DNA from 3 places in the Allobosea sp. NPDC003192 genome. Region 2 is predicted to be linked to each of the others. Evidence: predicted binding sites of a transcription regulator. Region 2 holds the regulator's gene; each other region holds the start of a gene.
The links. Region 2 encodes LexA, which represses DNA repair genes until DNA is damaged. Its sites were predicted from a motif close to TGTTCNNNNTGTGTTCNG; they were not measured.
Positions count from the first base shown of each region.

Region 1 (10,429 bases), on a different contig from region 2:
GCAAACGCCTCGCGGCCGCCGCCATGCGGGCCGTCCGGATACTGCGCCTCGCCATTGAGCCGGATCAGGTTCAGCATCTGCACCGGCCCCGGCCGCTCATTGGCGCGGAAGGCGGCGAAGGCCTCGCGGCTGAAGCTCGTATGGTCGCTCATCCCCATCTCCCTCAATCGGCCTTGGCGACCAGCGACCAATCGCCGGAATAGACCGGCTGGCGCCGCGCCATCCAGGCGTCGAGCCCTTCGCGCAGATCGGCTGTCGGCACCACGCGGGCGAACTGCTCGCTCTCGATCAGCAATCCTTCGGCGATGCTGGTATTGATGCCGCGCGTCACCGCGGTGAGGATGCTCGCTGCCGCCAGCGAGGAATGCCGCAGGATGCGCGCTGCCAGCGCATGCGCCGCCGGCAGCAGCTCCTCATGCGGCACGACTGCATTGATCAGCCCCAGCTCCAGCGCCCGCTGAGGCGTGAACGGATCGCCGGTCAGCAGCAGCTCCATGGCGCGCTTGCGGCCGGCAAGCCGCGGCAGGCGTTGCGTCCCGCCGAAAGTCGGCGGCATGCCGAGATTGATCTCGGGCTTGGCGAACATCGCCCGCGCGCTGGCGATGGCGAGCGGCACCGCCTCGGTGACCTCGCAGCCGCCGCCGTAGGCGAGCCCGTTCACCGCCGCGATCACCGGCTTGCCGAAGGCTTCCAGCCGCGCCGTCAGCTTCTGCCCGCGGCGAACGAAATCGCGCACCGCCTGCTCCGGCCCGGCCGCGACGCTCTGCGAGAACTCGTGGATGTCGCCGCCGGCCGAGAAGGCGCGCTCGCCCGCCCCGGTCAGGATCACCGCGCGGATCGACGGATCGATCTCGATCGCGTCGAGGATGTCGAGCAGGCGATCGATCAGCCCGTAACTCAGCGCGTTGAGCTTCTCGGGCCGGTTCAGCGTCAGCGTCGCGACCGCCTCGCGCTGGTGAATCAGGATGGGATCATTGTCGGGCATGGCCTTGGCGTCCTTCCGGTTTCGGGTCTCGGAAGGCTGCGCCGCAGGCTTGACGATGTATACTACCTATACGGTATACATGAGGCATGGCCGAACCTGACAGCCCGACCCGCAAGCGCATCATCGAAGCCGCCAGCAAGCTGTTCTATGGCGAGGGCATCCGCGCCGTCAGCGTCGACGCGGTCGCCGAGAAGGCCGGCGTCACCAAGCGCACGCTCTACTACCATTTCGAGAGCAAGGACGAGCTCGTCGCCGCCTATCTGGAGGCGCGCGACCAGCCCAATCTCAAGCTGATGGCCGGCTGGTTCCACCAGGCCGAAGGCAGGCTACCGGAGAAGATCGAGACGATCTTCCAGAACCTCGCGCGCTCGGCCCGCCATCCGCGCTGGAAGGGCTGCGGTTTCCTGCGCACCGCCGCCGAGCTCGCCAACCTGCCCGGCCATCCCGCGATCAGGATCGGCGCGCGCCACAAGGCCGGCTTCGAGCGCTGGCTCGCCGGTGAATGCGCCAGCCACGGCATCGCAGCTCCCGATGAGCTCGCCCGCCAGGTCGTGCTGCTGATGGACGGAGCCTTCTCGGTCATGCTCGTCCACCGCGATCCGGCCTATGTCGAGGCTGCCGGCCGCGCCGCCGCCGCGTTGGCATCGGCAGCGCAAAGCCGACCGGTTTGATCGTCGCCCGGCCACCTTCTATCCTGCACCGATGACGCAAAGGCCGGTCCTCGCCTACACGCTGCTGCTGATCGTGCAGACGGCCTGCGCGCTGGTGATCCTGTTCCACATCCACACCGCCTTCCGCATCCTGGTCGAGCGGATCGGCCAGCGGCAGGAGCTGCCGACCGAGATTCTGGCGCAGGTCTGCGGTGCGGCGCTGCTCGGCCAGATTTGCTACTGGACCCGGCTCTACAGGCTGCCCGTGCCGCCAGGCTTCCACAGCCCGGTGCTGGGGCATCTGCTGGCCTTTGCCGCCCGCCTCGGCGCGATCGTCGGCGGCGCGCTCGCCTCGATCTATTTCCTGCGTCATCTGCCCGAGCTGACCAGGCTCGCCGACAGCTTCACTCTGACCTGGCGTTCCAGCCTGCTGCTCGCAATCGTCTTCGCGATCTACTGCTACACCCTGGAGCTGGAACGGCTCGCCGCCGCCTTGCAGGCCGAGCCGAAAGACGAAACCGATCTACCGGTGCCGGCGGACCTGCCCACCGCCTCAGGCGCGCCGGCGGGCGAACCAGAGCCTGACGCCACGCAAGCGCTCCCGCACCGCCCGCACTAACGCGACCGCCCGCTGCCAGGCCGCGCTCGCCCTGACCCGCCCGATAACGACCTGCCGGATCGCATCGATCCAGCCCATGATCCGGGCAAACCACGGGATGGTGAGGAGTTGCGCCCGCCCGGCATGGTAGACACGCTCGACCAGCAGGAAGCCGGCGAGATGGCCGACCGCCGTCGTGATGATGCCGGCCGTGAATGCGCCGCGCGCCAGAAATAGCAGGCCAAGCAGCTTCAACGGCTCGACGATGGCAAAGGGGATCGCGAGCGCGACCAGCGCGCCATAGGGCGGCAATCGCCCGATCGCTTCTTCCAGCCGCGCCACCAGCCTGAGCGAGGCGAACCAGGCGATCAGCGGCCGGTAGAGCGGCCGCAGCAGCTCGTCGAGCAGGATGGCAAGTCCAACGACGAGGTCCAGCGGGATCAGGATGAGCTTGATCAGGGATTTGCGCATCACCCGTTATCCCTGGCGAACCGGCTGCATTCGCCCTGCCACAGTACAATCTGCGCGCGGCAAGACCAGAACAAAAAAAGAACTTGCGAGAGAGAACAAACCATGACCATAGTCGTTTCCATGGCGCGGATTGAGATGTGGTCGCGCCCCTGCCATAAGGAGCGCACGTCGTGAATCAGGCAAATCTCAGGCTCGTGGAAGGCTCTTCGATGGACAAGGCCAAGGCGCTCGATGCGGCGCTCTCGCAGATCGAACGGGCTTTCGGCAAGGGCTCGATCATGCGCCTGGGCAAGAACCAGCAGGCGATCGAGATCGAGACGGTCTCGACCGGTTCGCTCGGCCTCGACATCGCGCTCGGCGTCGGTGGCCTGCCCCGCGGCCGCGTCGTCGAGATCTACGGCCCTGAATCCTCCGGCAAGACCACGCTCGCGCTCCACACCATCGCCGAAGCGCAGAAGAAGGGCGGCGTCTGCGCCTTCGTCGACGCCGAGCACGCGCTCGATCCGGTCTATGCCCGCAAGCTCGGCGTCAATCTCGACGACCTGCTGATCTCGCAGCCCGACACCGGCGAGCAGGCGCTCGAGATCACCGACACGCTGGTCCGCTCCGGCGCGATCGACGTCCTCGTCGTCGATTCGGTCGCGGCGCTGACGCCGCGTGCGGAAATCGAAGGCGAGATGGGCGACAACCAGCCCGGCCTGCAGGCTCGCCTGATGAGCCAGGCGCTGCGCAAGCTCACCGCCTCGATCTCGCGCTCGAACTGCATGGTCATCTTCATCAACCAGATCCGCATGAAGATCGGCGTGATGTACGGCTCGCCTGAGACCACCACCGGCGGCAATGCGCTGAAGTTCTATGCCTCGGTGCGCCTCGACATCCGCCGCGTCTCGACGCTGAAAGAGCGCGACGAGGCGACCGGCAACCAGGTCCGCGTCAAGGTCGTCAAGAACAAGGTCGCGCCGCCCTTCAAGCAGGTCGAGTTCGACATCATGTTCGGCGAGGGCATCTCGAAGGCCGGCGAACTGGTCGATCTCGGCGTCAAGGCCGGCATCGTCGAGAAATCCGGTGCCTGGTTCTCCTTCGACAGCCAGCGCCTCGGCCAGGGCCGCGAGAACGCCAAGAGCTTCCTCAAGGCCAATCCCGACGTCGCAGCCAAGATCGAGACGACGATCCGCCAGAATTCCGGCCTGGTCGCCGAGCGCATCCTGGAGAACGCCGACCCGACCGCCGAGGACCTCGACGAGGGCGAGGCCTGAGCCTTCAAACCGCGACATCCAGCCATTAGATCGACGGGCGGCCTTCGGGTCGCCCGTTTCCGTTTTGCGGTCAGCAGCTTGCCGCGCCTGCGAACTATGCAGGCCCTTTCTGGACAGGCATAAGTGCGCTGACTAGAACCCTTTCAGCCCTGCCGGCGCTTGCCGGCCCCATGCTTGAACCAGAGCCAAGATTGCGATGAGCGGCGTCAACGAGATCAGGTCGACCTTCCTCGATTACTTCAAGGCGAACGGCCACGAGGTGGTGCCGTCGAGCCCGCTCGTGCCGCGCAACGACCCGACCTTGATGTTCGCCAATTCCGGCATGGTGCAGTTCAAGAACGTCTTCACCGGCCAGGAGAAGCGCCCCTATGCCCGCGCCACCACGGCGCAGAAATGCGTGCGCGCCGGCGGCAAGCACAACGATCTCGACAATGTCGGCTACACCGCCCGCCACCACACCTTCTTCGAGATGCTGGGGAACTTCTCCTTCGGCGACTATTTCAAGGAACAGGCGATCACCCATGCCTGGACCCTGGTCACCCGCGAATTCGGCCTGCCCAAGGACAAGCTGACCGTCACGGTCTATTCCGAGGACGACGAGGCGCACACGCTCTGGAAGAAGATCGCCGGCCTGCCGGATTCGCGCATCATCCGCATCGCGACCTCCGATAACTTCTGGCGCATGGGCGATGTCGGCCCCTGCGGCCCGTGCTCCGAGATCTTCTACGACCATGGCGACCACATCCCCGGCGGCCCCCCCGGCTCGCCCGACGAGGACGGTGACCGCTTCATCGAGATCTGGAACCTCGTGTTCATGCAGTATGAGGAGGCGGCGGGCGGCATTCGCACCAACCTGCCCCGCCCCTCGATCGACACCGGCATGGGCCTGGAACGCATCGCCGCGGTGCTCCAGGGCACGCATGACAATTATTCGATCGACCTGTTCGCGACGCTGATCCGCACCATCGCCGATCTGACCAACGTCCCCTCGGACGGGCCGATGAGCGCGAGCCATCGCGTCATCGCCGACCATCTGCGCTGCTCCGCCTTCCTGATCGCCGACGGCGTGCTGCCTTCGAACGAGGGCCGCGGCTATGTGCTGCGCCGGATCATGCGCCGCGGCATGCGCCATGCGCAGCTGCTCGGCGCCAAGGACCCGCTGATGCACAAGCTGGTGCCGGCGCTGGTGCGCGAGATGGGCCAGGCCTACCCTGAGCTGATCCGGGCCGAGGCGCTGATCTCGGAGACGCTGAAGCTGGAGGAGACCCGCTTCCGCACTACGCTGGCGCGCGGCCTCTCCATCCTCGACCAGGAGGCCCAGAGCCTGAGCTCCGGCGACAAGCTCAAGGGCGACGTCGCCTTCACGCTCTACGACACCTATGGCTTCCCGCTCGACCTGACCCAGGATGCGCTTCGCGCGCGCGGCGTCGGCGTCGACATCGAGGGCTTCGACGCGGCGATGGCACAGCAGAAGGCCAAGGCGCGCGCCGCCTGGGCCGGCACCGGCGAGGCCGCGACCGAGACGCTCTGGTTCCCGCTGCGCGAACGAGTCGGCGCGACCGAGTTTCTCGGCTACGACACCGAGAGCGCCGAGGGCGTGGTCACCGCTCTGGTCAAGGACAATGCCGAGGTCACCTCGCTGAAGGAAGGCGAGAGCGGCACCGTCATCCTCAACCAGACGCCATTCTATGGCGAATCCGGCGGCCAGGTCGGCGATACCGGCTCGATCACCGGCAACGGCTTCAAGGCTGAGGTCCTCGACGTCCAGAAGAAGCTCGGCGACGTCTTCGCCCACCAGGTCAAGGTCGTCTCCGGCACGATCGAGATCGGCAAGCCGGCCGAGCTGACGGTCGACCATGGCCGGCGCGGCGGCATCCGCGCCAACCATTCGGCCACCCATCTGCTGCATGAGGCGCTGCGCCGCGTGCTCGGCGACCATGTCGCGCAGAAGGGCTCGCTGGTTCAGCCCGAGCGCCTGCGCTTCGACTTCAGCCACCCCAAGCCGATCTTGCGCGAGGAATTGGCCAGGGTCGAGGAGATGGCGAACAAGCTGGTGCTGCAGAATGAGCCGATCACCACCAAGCTGATGTCGGTCGACGACGCAATCGCCTCCGGCGCGCGTGCGCTGTTCGGCGAGAAATATGGCGACGAGGTCCGCGTCGTGTCGATGGGCACCGACCGCGATGCCGAGACGCCGAAGACCTTCTCGGTCGAGCTCTGCGGCGGCACCCATGCCGGCCGCACCGGCGACATCGGCCTCGTTACGGTCCTGTCCGAAGCCGGCGTCGCGGCCGGCGTACGCCGGCTCGAAGCGCTGACCGGCGAGGCGGCCCGTCGCCATCTGCGCGCGGAAAGCGTCGCGCTCGACGAGATGGCCGGCGTGCTGAAGGCGCCGATCGCCGAATTGCCGGCGCGTGTCGCAACCCTGATCGAGGAGCGCCGCAAGCTCGAGCGCGAGCTGAGCGAGGCCCGCAAGAAGCTGGCCATGGGTGGTGGCGGCGAGGCGAGCGACCCGATCCGCGAGGTCGCCGGCGCCAAGCTCCTGGCCCGCGCCGTGACCGGCGTCGAGATGAAGGACCTGAAGAGCCTGGTCGACGAAGCCAAGGGTCGCGTCGGCTCCGGCGTCGTCGCCATCATCGGCGTCGCCGAAGATGGCAAGGCCGGCGTCGTCGTCGGCGTCACGCCCGACCTGACCGAGCGCTTCGATGCGGTCGCGCTGGTGCGCGCGGCATCCGAGCGCCTCGGCGGCAAGGGCGGCGGCGGCCGCCGCGACATGGCCCAGGCCGGCGGTCCCGACGGTTCGCAGGCGCAGGCGGCGCTCGACGCCGTCGCCGAGGCGATGGGCTGACACTCGCATGACGCCCGCCCCGCAGCCTGGCATGAGCTGGCGGCGGCGGGCGCATCTGATCATCGATCGCGGCGCCGGCGACGACTTCTCGGCCAGGCTCGTCCATGGCGGGCTGGTCGCGCTGATCGTCGTCAACATCACGGCGCTGGTGCTGGAATCGGTGCCGCGGCTCGCCACCGCCCATGAACGGCTGTTCCACGGGATCGAGCTGGTCTCGACCGTGCTGTTCACGCTCGAATACGTCGTGCGGCTCTGGGTCGCGCCCGAGCATGCGCGCTATCGCGGCATGAGTGATTGGGCCGCCCGGCGCGCCTATGCGCTGTCGCCGCCGGCGCTGCTCGACTTCCTCGCCACCGTGCCGCTCTATGCCGCCCTGCTCGGCTATGGCGACCTCAAGATCCTGCTGCTCTTCCGGTTGGTGCGCTTCTTCAAGCTCGGCCGCTATTCGCCCGGCATGGCCTCGCTGGGAGCAGCGCTGCATGCCGAGCGCAAGGCGCTTGCCGCCTGCATCGTCATCCTGATCGGAGTGATGCTGCTGTCCGCCACGGCGATGCATTTCGTCGAGCACGACGTGCAGCCGGACAAGTTCGGCACCATTCCCGACGCGATGTGGTGGGCGATCGTGACGCTGACCACGGTCGGCTATGGCGACGCGTTTCCGGTGAGCCCGCTCGGCAAGGTCGTGGCATCGCTGACGGCAGTGATGGGCCTGGTCATGCTGGCGTTGCCGGTCGGCATCATCGCCACCGCCTTCGCCCAGGAGATCCACCGGCGTGAATTCGTCGTCACCTGGAGCATGCTGGCGCGCGTGCCGCTGTTCAGCGGCCTCAACGCCGCCGAGATCGCCGAGATCATGCATGCGCTGCGCGCCCGCACCGTGCGCGGCGGCGGTGTCGTGCTGCGCCCGCACGAGCCGGCCCGGTCGCTCTATTTCGTCGCCAGTGGCGAGGTCGAGATCATCGAGCCTGTTGGCAGCCGCCGGCTCGACGAGGGCTGCTATTTCGGCGAGCTCTGCCTCACCGAGATCGCGGCCGAAGGTGGGATCGCGGTGCGAGCCACCGTCGCGACCAAGCTGCTTGTCCTTGATCCTGCCGATTTTCGCCTGCTCATGCTGCGTCATCCGGAACTCGCCGCCCATCTCCACCGACTTGCAGCAGTATGATGCCGACCCGCCGCACCGCCCTCGCCCTGCTCCTGAGCGCAGGCAGCCCCGCCTTGGCGCAGCAGCCACGCCCGCAACAGCGCCCGCCGCAAGGCCCGAGCCTATCGGCGCCGCGCACATTGATGGCCGGGTCGATGGCGACTGCCTTCATCAGCCGCGCCCCGGCCAATGCCCGCCTCGCCATCAGCCGGCCGACCGATCCGGCGGAGGCAGCGATCGTCGCCTCACCGCTCGGCCAGGCCACGGTGATGTCATTGCCGGCGCCGGGCGAGGTCGGCAGCTATGAATGGCGCCTGCTCGGCGAGAGCGACGGCAAGCCGCTCATCCTGCTGCGCCACCCCTTGCTGACCACGGCACCGAGCGCGACCCTCGCTGCCCCCGCCCGTGTGGCGCGCGGCAATCCTCTGCCGGTGCGCGGCATCGGCCCCAATGGCGATCGCGACCGCGTCGTGCTGGTCAAGCCGGATGCACCACCAGACGCGCAGGGGCCGAATTTCTTCCCGGCCGAGAATGTCGAGAGCACGCTGGAAGCGCCGAGCGAGCCCGGCACCTATGAGCTGCGCTATGTGATGGACGCTCCGCTCACCGGCCCGCGCGTGCTGGCGCGGCGCGAGCTCGTCGTGGAGTAGCGCTCAATCATGGTCGGGATGCTGACGCGAGCGATATCCCGGCAGCTCCTCCGCCGGAATATCGTCCTCGGTCCGCGTGCCCTCAAGCCGGCAGAGCTCGTCGAACCAGGGCGTCCTGCCCTCGACGCCATAGGCATGGCTCGGCGGGAAGGCGGCGGGATCGTCAAGGCTGCCGACCGTGAGCGAGAGCGCGCCCGCGCCGGGATAGCTGAAGCTCAGCGGCGTGCCGCAATCGCGGCAGAAGCCGCGCTCGGCGACGGCCGATGAATGGAAGACGGCAGGCGTCCCGCGCGTCCAGACGACGTTCTCGATGCGCGAGGAGGCGAAGGCGCCGAAATAATTGCCCACTGCCTTCTGGCACATCCGACAGAAGCAGACCGAGACCTTGTGCGGCGGCTTCAGCAGGCGATAGCGCACCGCGCCGCACTGGCAGCCACCGGTGAGGTTCATTGTCATCGCGGTCACGCCAATTCCCGATCCATTGCCAAGTCAGGAATAACCGCTTTCGACCCTATTCCCAACTCAGCGCGCCGCCGTTCTGGTATTCGATCACCCGGGTCTCGAAGAAGTTTTTCTCCTTCTTCAGGTCCATCGCCTCGCTCATCCAGGGGAACGGGTTCTCGGTCTCGGCGAAGACGGGGGTGAGGCCGAGCTGGCCGCAGCGGCGGTTGGCGATGAAGTGCATGTACTGCTCGCACAGAGCCGCGTTCAGCCCGAGGAAGCCCCTCGGCATCGTATCGCGGCCATAGGCCGCCTCGAGCTCGGCCGCATCGCGGATCATGCCGCGGACCTCGTCCTGGAAAGCTCTGGTCCAGAGATGCGGGTTCTCGATCTTGATCTGGTTGATCACGTCGATGCCGAAGTTCAGGTGGATGCTCTCATCGCGCAGGATGTACTGATACTGCTCGGCGATCCCCACCATCTTGTTGCGCCGGCCGAGCGAGAGGATCTGCGCGAAGCCGGTATAGAACCACATTCCCTCGAAGATCGCGTAGAAGGTGATGAGGTCGCGCAGCAGCGCCTGGTCGTTCTCCGGCGTGCCGGTGCGGAATTCCGGGTTCTCGATGCTCTGCGTGTGCTTCAGCGCCCAGGCCGCCTTGTCGGTGATCGAGGGCACCTCGCGGTACATGTTGAACAGTTCGCCCTCGTCGAGGCCGAGGCTCTCGACGATGTACTGGAAGGTGTGGGTGTGGATCGCCTCCTCGAAAGCCTGGCGCAGCAGGTACTGCCGGCATTCCGGGTTGGTCAGGTGACGGTAGATCGCCAGCACGATGTTGTTGGCGACGAGGGATTCGGACGCCGCGAAGAAGCCGAGATTGCGCTTGAGCATGCGCCGCTCGTCCTCGGTCAGCCCGTCCTTCGACTTCCAGAGCGCGATGTCGGCCTGCATCGAGACCTCGGTCGGCATCCAGTGGTTGTTGCAGCCGGCAAGGTACTTCTCCCAGGCCCATTTGTACTTCAGCGGCAACAACTGGTTCACATCGGCACGGCAGTTGATCATCCGCTTCTCGCCGACACTGACGCGCCCGCCATTGCGGTCGATCTCGCCGAGGCCGGTGGCGTCGGCGGCAGGTGTCAGGATGGCGGGGTTGGCCGGGGTCACAGCCTTGGTGTCGGACCAGTCGAGCATGGGTGGGTTCCGTTCTTGAAACGTGAAGATGAGGTGCGGGGAACCCTCTCCTGGAAGGAGAGGGCAGGGTGAGGTGTGGGAGATCGGACCAGCTCCGCGAGCGCTGACCGCATGGCCGGGTTCAGGCCAATGAACTAGCTCCCGCACACCTCACCCCTGCCCCTCTCCTTCCAGGAGAGGGGTTCCTCGTGGATGTCCCG
Region 1 is NZ_JBNNPK010000023.1:59,897-70,325, reverse strand. Features, by position in the region: gene ACQKLX_RS25280 (DUF1330 domain-containing protein) at 1-152, opposite strand, end outside; gene ACQKLX_RS25275 (crotonase/enoyl-CoA hydratase family protein) at 164-985, opposite strand; gene ACQKLX_RS25270 (TetR/AcrR family transcriptional regulator) at 1,072-1,656, shown strand; gene ACQKLX_RS25265 (hypothetical protein) at 1,688-2,254, shown strand; gene ACQKLX_RS25260 (hypothetical protein) at 2,189-2,704, opposite strand; gene recA (recombinase RecA) at 2,875-3,960, shown strand; gene alaS (alanine--tRNA ligase) at 4,157-6,808, shown strand; gene ACQKLX_RS25245 (cyclic nucleotide-gated ion channel) at 6,816-7,970, shown strand; gene ACQKLX_RS25240 (hypothetical protein) at 7,970-8,599, shown strand; gene ACQKLX_RS25235 (GFA family protein) at 8,603-9,055, opposite strand; gene ACQKLX_RS25230 (ribonucleotide-diphosphate reductase subunit beta) at 9,111-10,229, opposite strand.
Region 1: recA (recombinase RecA) is a predicted target of LexA. The motif match lies at 2,771-2,788, and genes of this name have one in related genera.

Region 2 (10,429 bases):
CAGCGCCGTAGCAGGGTGGGCGTGCTGGCTCTGCCTGCGCGCTTGCGGCGCATCGCCCATTTTGCCCGGCCGCTATCCGCCTCGCTGCCCGATTGGGGCGACCCCTTCCGCAGGGCGATCGAAACCGAGATCGAGCGCCGCCGCCTGTTCAACTGGTTGCCGGTCTGCATGGGCGCCGGCGTGCTGCTCTATTTCCTCGCCGATCGCGAGCCTGGTCTGGCCGCACCTTTGGCAGGGCTGGTGCTGTGCGCACTTGCCGCGCTGCTGATGCGGCAGCGGCGGGCAGCCATGGCGATCTGCATCGCCGCGGCGGCAGCCTTTGCCGGCTTCGCCGCCGCGACCTGGCGGACGGCAGGCATCGCCGCGCCAGCGCTCGCACGAAATCATGTCGGCAAGCTCACCGGCTTCGTCGAGACGCTCGAGCAGCGCGAAAAGGGCGTGCGCATCGTCATTCAGGTCACCGACCTGCCGGGCGTCGAACCCGGGCAGAGGCCGCGCCGCGTGCGCGTCACCACGCCGGTGACGACGCTGAAGCCGGGCGACCATATCAGCGCGACTGCACGCCTGCTGCCGCCGCCCGGCCCGGCGCGCCCCGGCGGCTATGATTTCGCCCGCGACGCCTTCTTTCAAGGCATCGGCGCGGTGGGCAACATCGCCGGCAAGATCACACTCGCGCCGGCGCCGATCCCGATGCCGCGCCGGCTCGCTTTGGCGGTCGCGATAGACCAAGCCCGCAACGCATTGACCGAGCGCATTGCCACCAGCGGCGGCGGGCAGGCAGGCGCGATGGCGGCGGCGCTGGTCACCGGCAAGCGCGGGCTGATCAGCGAGGAGACCAATAACGACCTGCGCGCCGCCGGCATCTACCACATCGTTTCGATCTCCGGCCTGCACATGGTTCTCGCCGCTGGCACGATCTTCTGGCTGGTGCGGGCGCTGCTGGCGCTATCACAGACGGCGGCGCTGTACTGGCCGGTGAAGAAGCTCGCGGCGCTCGCCGCCATGCTCGGTGCCACAGGCTATTGCGTCTTCTCCGGCGCCGAGGTCGCGACCGTGCGCTCTCTGATCATGACGTTGGTGATGCTCGGCGCGATCCTGGTCGACCGTCCGGCGCTCTCCATGCGTAATCTCGCGCTCGCCGCGATCATCGTGCTGCTGCGCGAGCCGGAGGCGCTGCTCGGCCCGAGCTTCCAGATGTCGTTCGGGGCCGTGGCGGCGCTGATCGCCTTCGCCGAGCGCTGGCAGGAGCGGGCGCCGGATGCCGCTGCGGCCTCCTGGCCCTGGCCGCTGCGACCGCTCTGGCTCTCGGCTGTCGGCATCCTGACCACGACCATGGTCGCGACCGCGGCGACGGCGCCCTATGGCGTCTTCCATTTCCAGACCTTCAATCCGTTCGGCCTGCTCGGCAATGCGCTGGCGCTGCCGTTCGTCTCGCTGATCGTGATGCCGGCTGCGGTCTTCGGCGTGCTCGCCTATCCGTTCGGGCTCGACTGGCCGGCCTGGGCGCTGATGGGCTGGGCCTCGGGCCTCGTGCTCCAACTCGCCCATTGGGTTGCCGGCATCGACCGCTCGACGCTGGTGCTGCCGGCCTTCGGCTCACTCGCCCTGATCCTGTTCTCGCTGTCGTTGCTCTGGCTGACCTTGTGGACGACGGCGCTGCGCCTTCTCGCAGCCCTGCCATTGGTCGGCGGGCTGGCGCTGGCCTCGGCTCCATCACGGCCGGACATTCTGATCGAGCGCGACGGCTCGGGCGTGCTGGTGCGCGGACCGGAAGGGAAGATGGTGCTGGCCGGAAAGCCGAGCCGCTTCGTACTGACGCGATGGCTGCATGCCGACGGCGATTCCCGCTCGCCAGACGATGCCGCCTTGCGCGAGGGGGCCGTCTGCGATGCGCGCGGCTGCGTGATCCGCCTGCCGGATGGCCGCTCGGTTGCCTATACGCGCGACCGCATCGCCCTGGTCGAAGACTGCCAGCGCGCCGATCTCGTAGTGACGTCACTCTACTGGACGGCCTCTTGCGCTGCCCGCCTGATCGACCGCAGCGCGCTCATCCGCGACGGCGCGACCGCGTATCACACGGCTCGCGGCGGCTGGCGCGCCTATACGGCCGACGACGTCTCACGCCTGCGTCCATGGACCCGCGCGCGACCGGAACCGAGGCCGGCGCCAGAACCCGCTCCTGCGCCGGCCCCCGCGGCTGCGGAGTCGGCACTGGAAGCCGAGGCCCTTCAGTAACGCCGCATCAGATTGACCAGCCGACCCTGGATCTTGACCCGGTCAGGCCCGAGCACGCGCGTCTCATAAGCCGGATTGGCGGCTTCGAGCGCGATCGAGGAGCCGCGCTTGCGCAAGCGCTTCAGCGTCGCTTCCTCGTCATCGATCAGGGCGACGATGATGTCGCCGGTATTGGCGGTGTCCTGCTTGCGGATCACGACCGTGTCGCCGTCGAGGATACCGGCTTCGATCATCGAATCGCCGCGGACCTCGAGCGCGTAATGCTCGCCGCCGCCGAGCATGTCTGCCGGCATCGAGACGCTATGGCTGCGATCCTGGATCGCCGAGATCGGCGTGCCCGCAGCGATACGGCCCATGACCGGGATGGAGACGGTGGAACGCCCATTCTCCTCGGCGGCCGGTGGACGCGGTTTCGTCAGGTTGGCCGTCGGTGCCGCGACAGGCGATGTCTGGCCGAGACCGCCCTGGACGACCGAGGGGCTGAAGCGGCCGCGCTGGGCCTGTGGCCCGCCGATGCCATCCGGCATCTTGATGACTTCGAGGGCGCGTGCCCGGTTCGGCAGCCGGCGAATGAAGCCACGCTCCTCGAGCGCCATGATCAATCGGTGGATGCCGGATTTGGAGCGCAGGTCGAGCGCATCCTTCATCTCGTCGAAGGAGGGGGGCACGCCGGATTCGCGCAAGCGCTCATGGATGAAGCGAAGCAGTTCGAACTGTTTGCGTGTCAGCATGGTCGCGCCGCTCGCCTCTCGGGCTAGAATCGAAACAAAGCACGAACACCATACGCGTTCGCCTTGTGTTCCGCAAGGCGCTTCCTGCCCTAAGGTGAACGGATCAGCGCAGCCGGATGATGCGGCAGGGATCGCCAGCCTTGGCCGCTTCGGCAAAGACCGGGCGGATCACCAGCGCCTCGGCGCGCGACAGGTTCGCCAGCATCGAGGAATCCTGCTTGGCGAAGGGTCTGACGCGCCGCTCGCCATCGGCCGTCTCGACCGTGGCGCGCAGATAATCCTGGCGTTCGTCATTGGCCGGCAGATCGGCCGCGAGGATGGCGGGTTCGCTACGATCGCGCTCGGGATCGGCGATGCCGAGCAGAGCCTCGACCAACGGCATCGCGAAGAGATGCCCGCACACGATCGAAGAGACCGGGTTGCCGGGCAGGCCGAGCGCGACCATCGGCCCGAGCCGGCCCATCATCATCGGCTTGCCCGGGCGCATCGCGATCTTCCAGAAGCCGAGCGCCATGCCCTGCGCCTTCAGCGCCGCCTGGACGAGATCGTGCTCGCCGACCGAGGCGCCGCCGAGGGTGATCAGCACGTCGGACCCGGCCGCGCGTGCCGCCTCGATCTTGGCTGCGAGATCGGGATGGTTGTCGCGGGCGATGCCGAGGTCGAGCGCCGTGCCGCCGGCCTGCTCGATCAGAGCGGCGAGGGCGAAGCTGTTGGAGGCGACGATCTGATCGGGGCCGACCGGCTCGCCCGGCAGGACGAGTTCGTCGCCGGTGGCGAGGATGGCGACCAGCGGCTTGCGGCGGACCGAAAGAGTCGGATGACCAGCGGCGGCAGCGAGGCCGAGCGCGGCGCTGTCGAGCCGGCGCCCGGCCTGCAGCAGGATCTCGCCGGCCTGAAAATCGAGACCGGCCGGGCGGATGAACTGCCCCTTGTTCGCCGGCTTGGTGACGCGGATGACCGGGCCGCCGACGCCCTCGGCGTGCTCCTGGATCAGGATCGCATCGGCACCGTCGGGGATCGGGGCGCCGGTGAAGATGCGCACCGTCTCGCCTGGGCCGACAGGGCCGGGAAAGCCGCGGCCGGCGGCGGATTCGCCGACGACCTTCAGCTCCTTGCCCGGTTCCAGATCGGCGGCGCGGGCGGCATAGCCGTCCATGGCCGAATTGGCGAAGGGCGGTTGGGTCCGGAGCGCGGCGACATCCTCAGCCAGCACGCGGCCGGCACATTGTGCCAGCGGCAGCCTCTCGGCTTGTGTCGGGCCGGGCACGCTGTCGAGCAGTGCCTTGAGCGCGACGGGAACGGGAGTGAGGCTCATGCCGATGGCTCTGCGATCTCATAGGTTCCGGACTTGCCGCCGGATTTATGCACGAGTCGGACGCCTTCGATATGCATGGCGCGATCGACCGCCTTCACCATGTCGTAGACGGTGAGGCAGGCGACGCTGACGGCGGTCAGTGCCTCCATCTCGACTCCGGTCTTGCCGGTGAGCTTGACCTCGGCACGGACGCGCACGCCGGGCAGCGTTTCGTCAATCGAAAGGTCGACGGCGATCTTCGAGAGCAGCAGCGGATGGCAGAGCGGGATCAGTTCATGGGCGCGCTTGGCCGCCATGATGCCGGCGAGACGCGCGGTGCCGAGCACGTCGCCCTTCTTGGCCTCGCCATCGCGGACGATCGCCAGCGTTTCCGCCTGCATCACTACATGGCCTTCGGCGATTGCCGTGCGGATGGTCTCGGCCTTGTCGCCGACATCGACCATATGGGCTTCGCCCTTGTGGTCGAGATGGGTAAGGCGGCTCACGCCGCCGCCTCGGTGGTGCTGCCAGTCAGAAGCTCGCGCGTGGCTGCGGTGACGTCCGCTTGGCGCATCAGGCTCTCGCCGACCAGGAAGGTGTTGACGCCGCAGGCCTGCAGGCGGGCGATGTCGGCATGGGTGAAGATGCCGCTCTCGCCGACGAGCAGGCGATCCTTCGGCACGCGCGGCGCCAAGCGCTCGGTGACGGCGAGGTTGAGCTCGAAACTGCGCAGATCGCGGTTGTTGATGCCGACGAGGCGGGTGTCGAGCGTCAACGCACGGTCCAGCTCGGCTTCGTCATGGACCTCGGCCAGCGCCGCCATGCCCAGCGCCTTTGCGGTGGCGACGAGTTCGCGCGCTGCCGCGTCATCGACGCTGGCCATGATGATCAGGATGCAGTCGGCGCCCCAGCTTCTGGCTTCGAAGACCTGGTACGGCTCGAACATGAAGTCCTTGCGCAGGCCGGGCAAGCCGGAGGCGGCACGCGCTTCGGCGAGATATTCCGGCCGGCCTTGGAAGGACGGCGTGTCGGTCAGCACCGAGAGGCAGGCGGCGCCGCCTTCGGCATAGGCTTTCGCTAGCGCCGGAGGGTCGAAATCGGCGCGGATCAGGCCCTTGGACGGCGAGGCCTTCTTGATCTCGGCAATCAGCGCTGGGCCGCCGGCGCTATGCTTGGCTTCGAGGGCGCCGACGAAGTCGCGCGGCGCCGGCATCGCCGCGGCGCGCTTCTCGATCTCGGCCTGCGGCACGGCGGCGCGCGCCGCCGCGATTTCCTCGCGCTTATAGGCCTCGATCCGCCTGAGGATATCGGACATGGGCAGCCTCACGCATTGGAGCTGGCGACCAGGGTCGCGAGCGCCGCCTTGGCCTTGCCATTGTCCAGCACAGCATAGGCCTGCGCCAGCCCCTCGCCGAGCGCAGCCGCCTTGCCGGCGACGACGAGCGCAGCGGCGGCATTGAAGGCGGCGATGTCGCGGAAGGCGCTTTTCGCCCCGCCGAGCACGTCCTGCAACGCCTGTGCGTTCTGCGCCGGCTCGCCGCCGCGCAGATCCTCGGGCCGGGCGCGGGTGATGCCGACATCCTCCGGCGCGATGTTGAAGCTCTCGATCCTGCCGTCCTTCAGCGCGACGACGCGGGTCGGGCCGGTGGTGGTAATCTCGTCGAGCCCGTCCGAGCCGTGCACGGCCCAGACCGTTTTCGAGCCGAGCGACTGCAGCACCTTGACCATCGGCTCCAGCCAGGTCTCCGAGAAGGCGCCGATCAGCTGCTGCTTGACGCCGGCCGGATTCGAGAGCGGGCCGAGCAGGTTGAAGATGGTGCGGGTGCCGAGCTCGGTGCGCACCGGCGCGACATGGCGCATCGAGGCGTGGTGGGTCGGCGCGAACATGAAGCCGACGCCGGCCTGTGCGATGCAGCGCTCGGTGGCGGCGGGCTCCAGCCCGACCTTGACGCCAAGCGCTGTCAGGACATCGGCGGCGCCGGAGCGCGAGGACGCCGCGCGGTTGCCGTGCTTGGCGACCGGCACGCCGCAGGCCGCGACGATGATCGAGGCCAGCGTCGAGACATTGTAGGAACCGGAGGCGTCACCGCCCGTGCCGACGATGTCGATGGCGTCGACCGGTGCCTCGACGGTGAGCATGCGGGCGCGCATGGCGGAGACGGCGCCGGCGATCTCCTCGGTGGTCTCGCCGCGCACGCGCAGCGCCATCAGGAAGGCGGCGGCCTGCGCGTTCGTGACCTCGCCGGAGAGCATGGATTCGAAGGCGTCGCGGGCCTCCTCGCGCGACAGCGAGGCGCCGGTCGCGACCTTGGCGATGAAGGGTTTGAAGTCGTCCATGGGAACTCGATCGATCAGGCTGTCGCGGAAAGGGCGGCTTTGGCGTTCTGGCGCGACCATCGCTCGGCGAGATCGAGGAAATTGCGCAGGATCGTCGCGCCATGCTCCGAGGCGATGCTCTCGGGATGGAACTGCACGCCATGGATCGGCAGGTCGCGATGCGACAGCGCCATGATCATGCCGTCGCCGGATTCGGCTTCGATCGACAGTTCTGGCGGGCAGCTTTCCCTGCGGACGACCAGCGAGTGATAGCGCGTCGCCTCGAGCGGGCCGTTGATGCCGTGGAACAGGCCGCGGGCGCGGTGGGTGATGGTCGAGACCTTGCCGTGCATCGGCAAAGGTGCGCGCACCACTTCGCCGCCGAAGACCTGGCCGATGGTCTGCAAGCCGAGGCAGACGCCGAAGATTGGCTTTTTATCCGCACCTTCGCGCACGAGATCGAGGCAGATGCCGGCTTCGTTCGGGGTGCAGGGGCCGGGCGAGAGCACGATCGCGTCATGGTCGCCGGTGAGCGCTTCGCTGACCGACAGCGTATCGTTGCGGCGCACGTCGACCTTGGCCCCGAGCCCACCGATCAGGTGGACCAGGTTCCAGGTGAAGCTGTCGTAATTATCGATCAGCAGGATGCGCATCGCGTCTAGGCCGTTCCCACCCAGTTTCTCAGGGCTGCACATGCCCCCGAACGCGCGCCCCGGTCAAGCGCGAGGGCGCGGAGCTGGTTGCTCCGCGCCCTCGGTTGTCGTCAATTGTGCCGGCGCTCGGCCGTCACTTCACCCGGCGATAATGCGCCGTCATGAACTGGACCCACTGGCCATCCTCGCCCTTGGCGCGCGAGGACAGGATGTGATGGTCCGGGCTCTTGACCTCGACGATGTCCTGATAGGCCGCCGTCTGGCCAGGCTTGGTGAAGTCGGGGCCTTCGGTATCGAGGGTCAGCACTTTGCCGTCGGCGCTGCGGGTGCCGGAGTAGACCCACTGACCGCTCATCATCGAGCCGATGAAGGAGCCGACATAGCGTTCCTTGAGCGGATCGTAGCCGAGCGTGATCCGGGTCTTCGCCGGGCTGCCATCGGGCATGCAGCCGGTGCCGTCACCGACGAGCCAGAGCTCGCCGATCGACGAGTAGGACTGCGTGCCTGAAGACTTCATCGGCGGCTGGTCCGGACCCATCATGCACTCGCTTTCATAGGTCCATTCGCCGACGAGCTGGAGGAGCCAGTCATGCTCCGCCTGGGGCTTGGACGGCATGCAGCCGGAGAGGTCGCCGGCCTGCGGCTTGTCGAGTTCTGCTGCGTTGCTCATGGTTCTTCCTCCTTGGCTTTGCTTCTCTGGGGTGGACAGTCGAATGCGCCGCGGTCAGGCGGCGGCAGCAACCAGCTGCGGCCGTTCTGTCGCCTGCTTGAGGGCGGCGAGGCCCTTCTCGAAATCGTCGCCGACCATGCGGTCCATGTTGAAGACCGTGCCCATGATCTTGCCGATGAACGGGCAGGCGCCCTGCATGTGCCAGGTCACCAGCGTGCCGCCTTCAGCCGGGGCGAGGGAGAAGGTGATCAGGTTGTGGCAGGCCATCGGCTTGGTCATGTCGAGCGTGACGGCGAGCTTCACCGGCGCCTGGACCTCGACGATGGCGAGCTCGCCGGTGCCGGCCTGCTTGTTGCCGTCGAAGGCGTAGACGGCGCCGACGCCGGAGGTTCCGCCCTTGAAGCTGCGCTTCATCGCCGGGTCCTTCTTCTCATAGGGCGACCAGGCACCCCATTCCTGGAAGTCCGCGAGCAGGGCGAAGATGCGCTCGGGCGTCGCCCGGATCGTCGCGGAACGGCTGACCTGGAAAACATCGGGCTTGCGTGCGGCGACAATGAGGACGCCGGCGATCAAAGCGAGAATGGCGATGGCGAGATAGGTGAGCATGGTTTCCTCCTGTAGCAGGCGTCTCGGGCCACTGGTCAGCCCATCTGCTGCAAGGACGCTGGCGCCTTCCGCGATCCGACATGGCACCGGAATTTTTTTCGCGCCGTGTCTCAACCCGTCGCCGGAGCGTGGCAGCAGGACGCCGACGGCTCCTGGCGCCAGCGGCCGGTCATGTCGGTCTTGCCGGGCGTGTCGTAGCGGTCGTGCGGGCGGACCCAGTCGGTGAGGTTGCCGGCCGGACCGGTCTCGTTGCGGCCCTTCGGCGTCAGGTCGAGATACATGTAGGTGCCCAGTACTTCCTCGGCGCCGCGGCCAAAGGTCGAGTAGGTCTGGTAGATCGCGCCGTCGCCGTCTTTCTCGAAGACGGTATGGCCGGACAGGTCTTCCAGAGGCGAGGCGATCGTCTCGAAATTGTAGAAGGCGTTGGCGAGCTGCTCCGGCGTGTAGGAGACGTCGAAATCGTAGTTGAAGTCGCTGTCATGGGAAGAGACCCAGTGGAAGCGCCAGCCCATGCGGGTCTTGTAGGCCTCGATCTCGGCGAGCGGCGCGCGCGCCACCGCGACATAGGCGACGTCGTGCCGTTCGAGATGCCTGAGCATGCCATCGACATGATCCGACTCGAAGGAGCAGCCGACGCAACCCTCGATCTGGCCGGGCGCCAGCATGAAATGCTTGACGATGAGCTGGCTGCGGCCGCGGAAGAGGTCGGCGAGCGTCTGCTTCCCGGTTGGCGTATCGAAGACATATTCCTTCTCGATCCGGATGCGCGGGAGAGCGCGGCGCTCGGCGGCGATCGCATCGCGCTGGCGGGTCAGCGCCTTCTCCTTGACGAGCAGGGCCTTGCGGGCGGCGATCCAGTCTTCCTTGCTGACGGTGGTCTGCGTCATGGTCGGTCTCCTCGCTGCACTGGCCGCTTCCGATCCTGAAATTCAGGATTCTGGAGCAAGCGGTTGTCATCGACGAGTTTTTGGCCGCGGCCTTGTTCAGCTGCTGTCATTCGCTCGTCGCCCCTTTGAGACAAGGACGAAGGAGCGGGTGCGGTGCCGACACCGCGCCTCAAAAAATCTTCAGCAACGATCCGTCTCCGGCGTCAGCCGTTTGCGACCTGCCCGCTCTCGCGCATCAGCCGGTCGATATGCTGGCGGATATGGGCGGCTTCGCTGGCCGAGCCGGCCAGCGCAATGGCCCGGTCGAAGGTCGTTCGCGCCTCGCGGTCGCGGCCGAGCTGCATCAGCAACCAGCCCTTGAAGCCGAAGAAGTAGAAATACCCCGAGAGCTGCTGTTCCAGCGGTTCGACTATGGCGAGCGCAGCTTCGGGCCCACGCAGCTTGGCGATGGCGACGGCGCGGTTGAGCGTGATGACCGGAGAGGGCTGGATATGCTCCAGCGTGGCGTAAAGGATGTCGATCTGCGCCCAGTCGGTCTCCTCCGGCCGCTTTGCGCGACTGTGGACGCCGGCGATCGCCGCCTGGATCTGGTAAGGGCCCGGCTTGCGATGGCGCATCGCCTTGTCGACCAGCGCCAGGCCCTCGGCGGTCATTTCGCGGTCCCAGAGCGTCCGGTCCTGGTCATCGAGCAGAATGATCTGGCCGTCGGCAGCGAGCCGCGCCGCAGCGCGGGCATGCTGGAGCAGCATCAGCGCCAGCAGCCCCATGATCTCCGGCTCGGTCTGGAACAGGCGCAGCAGCAGCCGCGTCAGCCTGATCGCCTCCTCGCTGAAAGGGCGGCGGCGGTCGCTCTCGGCGCCGCTTGCCGAGTAGCCCTCGTTGAAGACGAGGTAGAGCATCGCCGCAACCGCAGCGAGGCGCTCGGCTCGTTCGACCGGGCCGGGCGTCTCGAACGGGACGTGGGCAGCGGCGACGCGGGCCTTGGCGCGGGTGATGCGCTGCTCCATCGCGCTCTCGCCGACGAGGAAGGCGCGGGC
Region 2 is NZ_JBNNPK010000001.1:244,455-254,883, reverse strand. Features, by position in the region: gene ACQKLX_RS01200 (ComEC/Rec2 family competence protein) at 22-2,235, shown strand; gene lexA (transcriptional repressor LexA) at 2,229-2,966, opposite strand; gene ACQKLX_RS01190 (molybdopterin molybdotransferase MoeA) at 3,070-4,281, opposite strand; gene moaC (cyclic pyranopterin monophosphate synthase MoaC) at 4,278-4,766, opposite strand; gene trpC (indole-3-glycerol phosphate synthase TrpC) at 4,763-5,575, opposite strand; gene trpD (anthranilate phosphoribosyltransferase) at 5,584-6,597, opposite strand; gene ACQKLX_RS01170 (anthranilate synthase component II) at 6,612-7,229, opposite strand; gene ACQKLX_RS01165 (DUF1579 domain-containing protein) at 7,363-7,899, opposite strand; gene ACQKLX_RS01160 (SRPBCC family protein) at 7,954-8,505, opposite strand; gene ACQKLX_RS01155 (DUF899 domain-containing protein) at 8,616-9,392, opposite strand; gene ACQKLX_RS01150 (RNA polymerase sigma factor) at 9,596-10,429, opposite strand, start outside.

Region 3 (10,429 bases), on a different contig from region 2:
GGTCGCCAGCACCGGCGCGGCGATGACCGGTCCGATCTCGACCGGCGCCCTGTTCCGTGGTGGCCCCCAGGGCGCCGCTGTCCTGGCGCTGCAGGAGGCGCTGGCGCAGAAGGGCTATCCCCCCGGCCCGCTCGATGGCGAGTTCGGGCCGCTGACGGAACAGGCGTTGCTGGCCTTCCAGAAGGATGCGGGCCTGCTTCCCACCGGCGTATTCGATGCCGCCCAGTGGCCGACGCTGACGGCCGCGGCGCCACGAGCGCTGCCGGTCGAGCGGATCACCGCCACCCAGCAGACGCTTCGCGAGCTTGGCTCGGTCACCATCGGCGAGACCGATCGCTCGAAGCGCGTCGCGATCGGCAGCGGCATACTGGCGGCACTCGGTCTCGGCGAGAGCCAGATGGAGGTGCTGCCGAAGCTGCTGGCCAAGCTCCCCGAGATGCTCGGGACGAGCCCCGGCGCGGCGACGGGCCCTGCCGTCATCGACCCGCTGATCCGCCTGGCTCTCGGCGTGATCAGCCCGGGCGGCGCCGGCATCTGGCTCGGCCTTGCCGGCGCAGCCGCCTATCTCTGGCGTTCGGCCGATGCCGTCGCCGAGCGACGCGTCGCGGACCATCGCAGCGGAGCCAATATCAAGGACCTCCACCGCTGATCGGCAGCCGGTGAAGGCCGTTACGGAACCTCGCCTTCGAAGCGCACGCCGAGCGAGCCGAGCGCACGCCAGTAGTCGGGATAGGTCTTCGCTACGCAGGCGGGATCGAGGATGGTGACGCCGCCGATCTTCAAGCCCGCCAGCGCGAAGCTCATGGCGATGCGGTGATCGGCGAAGGTGTCGATCTCGGCCGCCAACGTCTGGCCGGCCAGCGCCGGATCGGAGGCAACCAGCAGATCGTCGCCCTCCTCCACGCCGAGCCCCGGCCTGATCCGCGACAGGCCCTGCGACAGCGCCGCGACACGGTCGCATTCCTTGACGCGCAGATTGGCGATGCCGGTGAAGCGCACCGGCGTCCGGTTGAAGGCGGCGAGCAGGGCGAGCGTCGGCACCGCGTCCTGCATCTGCGAGCCGTCGATCTCAGCCGGAAGGTTCGGGAATGCGGCGATCAGCTCATGTGCCTTGGCGTCAGGCTGGGTGAAGGCGGACGCCGGCACGCCGAGATCGATCGCGCCGCCGGTCAGCACCTCCGCCGCCCAGAGATAGGTCGCGGCAGAGGCGTCCGGCTCGATCAGGTAGTCGGTCGCGACATAGCCAGTCGGCGCGATCCGCCAGCCGCCGCTCGCCGGCTCGGAGACCTCGGCGCCGAAGGCGCGCATCGTCGCCAGCGTCAGGTCGACATAGCCACGCGCGCCGATCTCCTGGCCGGTCAATACAACATCGACCGGATTGCGTGCGCAGGCGCCGGCCATGAGCAGGGCCGAGACGTACTGACTGGAGAGCCCGCCATCGACTTCGACCAGCCCGCCCTCGAAACCGCCCTGCCCCTGGATGATCACCGGCGGGCAGCCGCTCGGCGCGTTGATCGCAACGCCGAGCCGGGTGAGCGCCTCGACCAGCGGCAGGATCGGCCGCTTGCGCATGTGCTCGTCGCCGTCGACGACGACCGTGCCGTCGACCAGCGCTGCCGCCGCAGTCAGGAAGCGGGTCGCGGTACCGGCATTGCCGAGGAAAAGCGGCTTGGCCGGCGCCTTGAGCCGGCCATCGCTGGTGACGATGAAGCTGGTCGCGTCGGGCTCTTCGATCGCGACGCCCATGTCGCGCAACGCCTGCGCCATATAGCGGGTGTCGTCGCTCTTCAGGGCGCCGCTGAGCCGGCTGGTGCCCTTCGCCAGCGCCGCGACCAGCAGCGCCCGGTTGGTGATCGACTTCGAGCCGGGCGGCATCACCCGGCCGGTCAGGGCCGCCGTCGTCGGCAGGATGGTGAGTTTGCTCAGGGCGGATTGGGTCATGGCAGGCTCGCGGCTCGGTCGCGAGGGTCTTAGACGCTAGGCCCCGGGAGCGAAAGGCATACCGTCATTGCGAACGCAAGCCGTCATGCTCGCCCTTGTGGCGAGCATTCGCGTCTTGAACACCAAGCCCGACCATGACGGGAATAGTTCAGCCCTTCGCCAACCCAAACCCGCCAACCGGCTGCGTGACGACGTGGCTGTCGAAGCCGGCGATGATCGGCCTGGCCTTGGCTATCGCCGCCTGCACCGCCGGCAGAGCGAGCGAGGCCTTGTGGCTCTCCTCCTTGTCCCAGACCTCGGTCACCCAGATCGCGTCGGCATCGTCGGGATCACGGGCGACGATGTAGCTCAGGCAGCCCGGCATCTCGCCGCTGCTCCCGAGGATATAGCCGATCAGTGCCTCGCGCTCGCCGGGCTTGGCCCGCATTTTCCCGATCAGTCCGTACATGGCAGGCCCTCCATCGATGTCGGGCGGCACCCTGCCCAAGCGGCGGATGCGGCGCAACCGACCGCCCTGACCGAATCCGTCAGCAGCTCATTCCGGCGGCCGCCGCTGCCTGAGGATCGCCTGGGCCATGCGGTCGAGCAGGATCGCCAGCGCCACGACCGCGAGCCCGCCGACAAAGCCGAGGCCCGGATCAGCGCGCTGCAAGCCGAGCAGTACGACCTCGCCCAAGCCCTTCGCGCCGATCATGGAGGCGACGACGACCATGGCGAGCGAGAGCATGATCGCCTGGTTGAGGCCCTGCAGGATCACCGGACGCGCCAGCGGCAACTCGATGAGCCGGAGCGTCTGCCACGGCCCGAGCCCAAGCGCTCGGGCAGCGTGGACCATGCCGATATCGATGCCGCGCAGGCCGAGCTCGGTCAGCCGAGCAAAGGGCGGCAGGGCGTAGATCAGGGTCGCGAGCAGCGCCGGCGCGCGCCCGAGCCCGAGCAGCATCGCCACCGGGATCAGGTAGACGAAGTTGGGAATGGTCTGCATCAGGTCGTAGATCGGCGCGAGCACCCGCCCCAGCCGCGGCAGGCGTGCGGCTGCGATGCCAAGCGGCAGGCCGATAATCACGACCAGCACCACCGCGACGATGACGAGCGCCAGCGTCTGCATCGCCTCGGTCCAGACGCCAAGGCCGGCGAGCACCAGCGGCAGCACCGCCATGGCGAGCGCAAAGCCGACACTGCGCCGCGCCAGCCAAGCACTCGCAGCGACCGCCAGGACGAAGGCCGGCACGGGGATGAGCAGCAGCGCAGCCTCGACGCCGCGCACCGGCGCGGTCAGCGACCTGCTGAAACCGTCGAGATCGTTGCCATAGCCGGTGACGACGGCATCGACGCCCTGGTTGACCAGCTTCTGCAGAGCCTTGCCGAAATCCGGCAATCCATCGAGTGTCACAGGCCGGACGCGACCTTGCTGGCGATCTCGGCCGGCAGCCAGGCCTTCCAGACGTCAGGCTGCGTCTTCAGGAAGACCAGCGCCTGCTGCTCGGGCGAGACGCCCTTCTCGCGGGCTTCGGCCAGCATCTTCGAGGTCAGCTCGCTCGTCGTGGTGTACTTCCTGAAGAAGCCGGCGAGCTGCGGCGCCTTCTTCGCCAGTTCGACATTGGCGCCGATGACGACCCGGCTGACCGGATAGGCGCTGGCGCGCTTGGGCGCATCGCTCGCCTTGAGCTCGTCCCAGATCGCCTGGTCGAAGGCCGGCTCCTCGAGCTTGACCAGATCATAGGCGCCGAGCAGCCAGCTCGGCCCCCAATAATAGAACACGACCGGCCGCTTGCGCTTCAGGGCGGATTCGATGGCAGCGACGATCGCCTCGCCGGAGCCGCCGCGCAGATTGGTGAAATCCCCGGACAGCCCATAGGCGACGAGCTTCTTGCTGTTGATACCCTCGCAGACCCAGCCGGCGACGCAATTGTAGAAGCGCCCCTTGCCCGGCTCGTCCGGGTCGGTGAACAGCTCCTTGTAGCGCTTGAGATCCTGCACCGATTTCAGCTCGGGCGCCTTGGCGTCGGCGCCGGAGACCAGATAGCGCGGCACGAACCAGCCTTCGGTCGCATCGGGGAAGGTCGTGCCCAGCGGCTCGACCTTGCCGGCAGCCGACTCCTTGAGCCAAGCCTCGACCGGATTGGCCAGCCAGATCTCCATGACGATGTCGACATCGCCGCGGCCGAGGCCGGTGACCAGCGGCGCGATCACGCCCGGCACGCGCTCGACCTTGCAGCCGAAGCCCTTCTCGGCAATGGCGCTGGCGACGGCGCCGTGGAAGGCGGCGGAGTCATAATCGAGCCCCGCCATCTTCAGCGGCCGGTCCAGCTCGCAGGCGAAGCCGGGAGCGGTGAGACCGAGGCCGAGCAGCAGCGCGGCTCCTCGCAGAACGGCTTTCATCATGACGATCCCCCGCTGATGGCAGTGCCCGATCATGGCACCTGACGACCCGGCATCTCCACGAAGCGCGACAGCAGGCGAAATGTTCCGCCGCGACAGGCGAAAAGCTTAGCGCCGCTCGCAGATCATGGACACTGCGCGAACGGCGGATGGGATGGACCGCGCGCCTGACCGGACCTGTCAGCAGTGCAGGCTCAGCCGAGCGTTCCCAGCGACCGCAACGCCTTCAGCGTCTCGCGCAGGCCGCGATGCAGCGGCTTGTCCTTGCGCAGGACGAGGCCGAGCGTGCGATGCACCCGCGGCGACAAAGAGCGGACAACCAATCCATCGCTCTCGCCGCGCACCGCCATGCCGGGCAATACAGCGCAGCCGAGGCCGGCGCCGACCAGCCGCTTGATCGCCTCGACACTGCCGAGCGACATAACCGGTTTCAGCGTCACGCCGGCGCGGGCGAACCATTCATCGGCGATGCGTCTGGTGATGCCGCCCGGTTCGAACAGCAGCACCGGCAGGCGCGCCAGCGCTTCCGGCGTCAATCGCGCCGGCAGATCCATGCCCGGCGGGGCGATCACGGCGAATTCGTCTTCCAGCAGCGGCGTCACATCGAGGCTGCGGCCAGCGGCCGGCAGCGAGACCAGGCCGATATCAATCTGGTTGTCCTCGATCGCCTTGACGATGTCGGAGGTGTTGCCGGTGCTGACAGTGATCTCCAGCGTCGGATGGCGCTGGCGCAAATCGCGCAGCAGCGGCGGCAGCAGGAAGATGCAGGCAGTGGCGCCGGTGCCGATCCGCACGCGGCCCATCGCACCGGTGGCATGGCGCGCCATCGCCTCTTGCGCCGCCGCGGCCGCCGCCTCGATCCGGCCGGCATGATCGAGCAGCTCGGTGCCCGCTGCGGTCGGCTGCGCCCGACGCCCCACACGTTCGATCAGAACCACGCCGAGCCGGCGTTCGAGCTCGCGGATCTGCAGGCTGACCGCCGGCTGGCTCAGGCCCAGCCGCTCGGCCGCCGCCGAGAAGCTGCCGAGCGCGATCACCTGGCGGAAGCTGTCGAGCTGGTCGAGGCGAAGGTCGCGCATCTCAAAGAATTTCTCATGCTCTGCATAACTTCGAGAAGCTTCATTTATGAGACGGCAAAGCGCAAGGTGCCTTGGCGGTTCGGGAAGAGCCTGGCCGTGACAGGGCGCGAGCGATGAACGGGATCTGGGATGCGGGACGACAGCTGCTGCGCGAGGCGGCAAACTATCTCGGCGCCTCCCAGCATTCGCGCTATCAGCAATCGCGGACCCTGCGCGAACTCGACGAGCACCGTCTCGCCGACATCGGTGTAACGCGGCAGGAGGCGCTGACCGGGCGCCCCGACAGGACGGAAAGGCGGCCCGGCCGGGCCGGAACGATAGTGATGACGACTTCCGTGACCGCCGGCAACGCGGCATCCCCCATCCTCGTCCGCGATGCGCAGGAGGCGGACATGGCCGCGATCCAGGCGATCTATACCCATCATGTCCTGCACGGCCTCGCCAGCTTCGAGGAGACGCCGCCGAGCGTCGAGGAGATGCTGGCGCGCCGGCAGGCGGTGCTCGGCCTCGGCCTGCCCTATCTCGCCGCCGAGTTGGGCGGCCAAATCGTCGGCTACAGCTATGCCAGCAGCTATCGCCCCCGCCCGGCCTATCGCCACACGATCGAGGATTCGGTCTATGTCGCGCAGGGCCAGGCCGGCCGCGGCATCGGCGGGGCGCTGCTCTCGGGCTTGATCGGCCGCTGCGAGGCGGGGCCCTGGCGACAGATGCTGGCGGTGATCGGCGATAGCGGCAATACCGGTTCGATCGGCCTGCATCGCCGCTTCGGCTTCGAGCCGGTCGGCACTCTGCGCTCGGCCGGCTTCAAGCTCGGCCGCTGGGTCGACACCGTGCTGATGCAGCGCAGCCTCGGTCCGGGCGACCAGACGTTGCCACAGCCATGGACGGCCGGATCGGCAAGGTGATCTCCCGCAGCACCGTCTTCTGCCTCGGGTTGGCGCAGCTCATCTCCTGGGGCATCTCCTATTATCTGGTCGGCGCCTTCGGTGAGCTGATCGCGGGCGAGCTCGGCTGGTCGCAGGCGATCATCCATGGCGGGCTCTCGGCCGGGCTCCTGGTTATGGGGCTGACCTCGGGAGCTGTCGGCCGGCTGATCGACCGCCATGGCGGCCGCGCCGTGATGTGCGTGGGCTCGCTGCTGACGGCCGCCGGCTGCCTTGGCCTCGCCTTCGCCCACACGATCGCGGCCTATTACGCCGCCTGGCTTTGCCTCGGCCTCGCCATGCGGCTCAGTCTATACGACGCCGCCTTCGCGGCCCTGGCCCGCATCGGCGGCAGCGCCGCGCGCCGGCCGATCGCCCAGATCACTCTGCTCGGCGGCCTGGCCTCGACCGTGTTCTGGCCGCTCGGCCATGCCCTCGCCGAGCAGTTCGGCTGGCGCGGTGCGCTCATCGCCTATGCCGGCTTCGCGCTGCTCACCTTGCCGCTGCATCTGACTCTGCCAGCCGTCTTGGCGCGGCCCCCGTCCGACGCGGCTGCGGCGAAACCCGTCGTCACTCTCAGCCCGGCCGATACGCGCTTCGCCGGTCTGCTCTATGCGCTGATCGTCACCTTTGCCGGCGTTCTCAATGCCGGCATGTCCGCCCATATGATCGGCATCCTCGCCGGGCTCGGCCTGCCCGCTGCGGTCGCGGTCTGGATCGGCTCGACCCGCGGCATCGGCCAGTCGCTGGCGCGGCTCGGCGAAGTCTTGTTCGGCGCGAAGACCAGCCCGTTCGATCTCAACCTGATCGCCTGCCTGGTGCTGCCGTTCTGCTTCGCGGTCGGCCTCTTTGGTGGCGCGAGCGCCATGGCAGCGCTGGCCTTCGCCTTCTGCTACGGCGCCGGCAATGGCGTGCTGACGATCACGCGCGGCACGCTGCCGCTGATGCTGTTCGATCCGCGGACCTACGGCGCCTATGTCGGCCGGCTGCTGGCGCCGGGCTTCTTCCTCTCGGCCGCCTCGCCGCTCGTCTATGCCCTGCTGATCGAGCGCTACGGCGCGTCGGCAGCGTTGATCCTGTCCGGGACGCTGGCGCTGGCCATGCTGGTCTCGGCGATCCTGCTCCGGCGCCGCTTCCGCGGCCTGCCACGCTCCTGACAATCGCTGTCAGCACACCCCACAAGAACAATGCGGCAACATCCGCGGCTGCGTGTTACTCATGCCCGCCTCTCGCCCGGCCGCACTGGCACGGCCCGGCGATTGCCCTATCTGTACGGCTTAAGCTCAATTCGGACACCACCATGGCCCGCAAGACCACGCTCGCCGAACAGGCCGCGACGCTGGAAGACATGTTCGACCGCAACCGTGCGGCCGATCCGAATGCCCGCGTCATCTCGGTGCGCGGCGCGCGCGAGCACAATCTCAAGAACGTCGACCTCGCCATTCCGCGCGACAAGCTCGTGGTGTTCACCGGGCTGTCCGGCTCGGGCAAGTCCTCGCTCGCCTTCGACACGATCTATGCGGAGGGCCAGCGCCGCTATGTCGAGTCGCTCTCGGCCTATGCCCGCCAGTTCCTCGAGATGATGCAGAAGCCCGATGTCGACCAGATCGACGGGCTCTCGCCGGCGATCTCGATCGAGCAGAAGACGACCTCGAAGAACCCGCGCTCGACGGTCGGCACCGTCACCGAGATCCACGACTATATGCGCCTGCTCTGGGCGCGCGCCGGCATCCCCTATTCGCCGGCGACCGGCCTGCCGATCGAGAGCCAGACCGTGCAGCAGATGGTCGATCGCCTGGTCGAGCTGCCGGAGAAGACGCGCGGCTATCTGCTCGCGCCGGTGGTGCGCGGCCGCAAGGGCGAGTTCCGCAAGGAGATGGCCGACTGGCTGAAGCGCGGCTTCCAGCGCGTCAAGGTCAATGGCGAGTTCTACGAGATCCCCGACGCCCCGGCGCTCGACAAGAAGTTCAAGCACGACATCGACGTGGTGGTCGACCGCATCGTGATCCGGCCCGATCTCGGCGCCCGCCTCGCCGACTCGCTGGAGCAGGCGCTCGACCTCGCCGAGGGCATCGCTGTCTTCGAATATGCCGACGAGAAGGAGGAGAACGGCGAAGCCAAGCGCGTCACCTTCTCCTCGAAATTCGCCTGCCCGGTCTCCGGCTTCACCATCCCCGAGATCGAGCCGCGGCTGTTCTCGTTCAACAACCCGTTCGGCGCCTGCCCGGCCTGCGACGGCCTCGGCCACGAGATGCGGATCGATCCGGAGATGATCGTCCCGGATCATTCGCTCTCGCTGAAGAAGGGCGCGATCGCGCCCTGGGCCAAGTCGACCTCGCCCTATTACGGCCAGACGCTCGATGCGCTCGCCAAGCATTTCGGCTTCTCGACCACCAAGCCCTGGAGCGAGCTGCCAACGAGCGCCCGCGACGCCATCCTGTTCGGCACCGGTACGGAAGCCGTGCGCATGGCCTATAATGACGGCCTGCGCGCCTATGAGGTGAAGAAGCCCTTCGAGGGTGTGATCACCAATATGGAGCGGCGCTGGAAGGAGACCGAGAGCGACTGGGCCCGCGAGGAGATCGGCCGCTTCATGTCGGAGACGCCCTGCGCCGCCTGCAACGGCTTCCGGCTCAAGCCCGAGGCGCTGGCGGTCAAGATCGACATGCGCCATATCGGCGAGATCTCGCAGCTCTCGGTCAAGGACGCGCTCGCCTGGGTCAGCGCCCTGCCCTCGCGCCTGTCGCAGAAGCAGAACGAGATCGCCCCGCGCATCCTCAAGGAGATCCGCGACCGCCTGACCTTCCTGCTCGATGTGGGCCTCGAATACCTGACGCTGGCCCGCGGCTCGCGCACGCTCTCGGGCGGCGAGAGCCAGCGCATCCGCCTCGCCAGCCAGATCGGTTCGGGCCTCACCGGCGTGCTCTATGTGCTGGACGAGCCCTCGATCGGCCTGCACCAGCGCGACAATGAGCGCCTGCTCGGCACGCTGCGCCGCCTGCGCGACCTCGGCAACACCGTGATCGTGGTCGAGCATGACGAGGACGCGATCCTGACCGCCGACTATGTCGTCGATGTCGGCCCCGGCGCCGGCATCCATGGCGGCGAGATCGTCTCGAAGGGCACGCCGCAGGACATTCTGGCCGACCCGAACTCGCTCACCGGCAAATACCTCACCGGCGAGATGAGCGTGCCGGTGCCGTTGAAGCGCCGCAAGCCGCAGAAGGGCCGGAGCCTGAAGATCGTCGGCGCCCGCGGCAACAACCTCAAGGACGTCACGGTCGACATTCCGCTCGGCCTGTTCACCTGCATCACCGGCGTCTCCGGCGGCGGCAAGTCGACGCTGATCATCGACACGCTCTACAAGGCGATCGCGCGCAAGCTCAACGGCTCGATCGAGCACCCTGCCCCGCATGAGCGCATCGAGGGCATGGAGCATCTCGACAAGGTCATCGACATCGACCAGTCGCCGATCGGCCGCACCCCGCGCTCGAACCCGGCGACCTATACCGGCGCCTTCACGCCGATCCGCGAATGGTTCGCCGGCCTGCCCGAGGCCAAGGCGCGCGGCTATCAGGCAGGCAGGTTCAGCTTCAACGTCAAAGGGGGCCGCTGCGAGGCCTGCCAGGGCGACGGCGTCATCAAGATCGAGATGCACTTCCTGCCCGACGTCTACGTCACCTGCGACGTCTGCAAGGGCAAGCGCTATGACCGCGAGACGCTCGAGGTGAAATACCGCGAGCGCTCGATCGCCGACGTGCTCGACATGACGGTCGAGGAGGCCAAGGACCTGTTCAAGGCCGTGCCCTCGATCCGCGACAAGATGGTGACGCTCGCCCGCGTCGGGCTCGACTATGTCAAGGTCGGCCAGCAGGCGACGACGCTCTCGGGCGGCGAGGCGCAGCGCGTCAAGCTCTCCAAGGAGCTCAGCAAGCGCGCCACCGGCCGCACCCTCTACATCCTGGACGAGCCGACCACCGGCCTGCATTTCCACGACGTCGCCAAGCTGATGGAGGTGCTGCACGAGCTGGTCGAGCAGGGCAATTCCGTGGTGGTGATCGAGCATAATCTCGAAGTGATCAAGACCGCCGACTGGATCATCGA
Region 3 is NZ_JBNNPK010000031.1:42,085-52,513, forward strand. Features, by position in the region: gene ACQKLX_RS28215 (peptidoglycan-binding protein) at 1-649, shown strand, start outside; gene ACQKLX_RS28220 (3-phosphoshikimate 1-carboxyvinyltransferase) at 670-1,941, opposite strand; gene ACQKLX_RS28225 (putative quinol monooxygenase) at 2,090-2,389, opposite strand; gene ACQKLX_RS28230 (ABC transporter permease) at 2,477-3,334, opposite strand; gene ACQKLX_RS28235 (ABC transporter substrate-binding protein) at 3,331-4,323, opposite strand; gene ACQKLX_RS28240 (LysR family transcriptional regulator) at 4,518-5,402, opposite strand; partial or broken gene ACQKLX_RS28245 (hypothetical protein) at 5,516-5,656, shown strand; gene ACQKLX_RS28250 (GNAT family N-acetyltransferase) at 5,726-6,307, shown strand; gene ACQKLX_RS28255 (MFS transporter) at 6,283-7,482, shown strand; gene uvrA (excinuclease ABC subunit UvrA) at 7,674-10,429, shown strand, end outside.
Region 3: uvrA (excinuclease ABC subunit UvrA) is a predicted target of LexA. The motif match lies at 7,506-7,523, and genes of this name have one in related genera.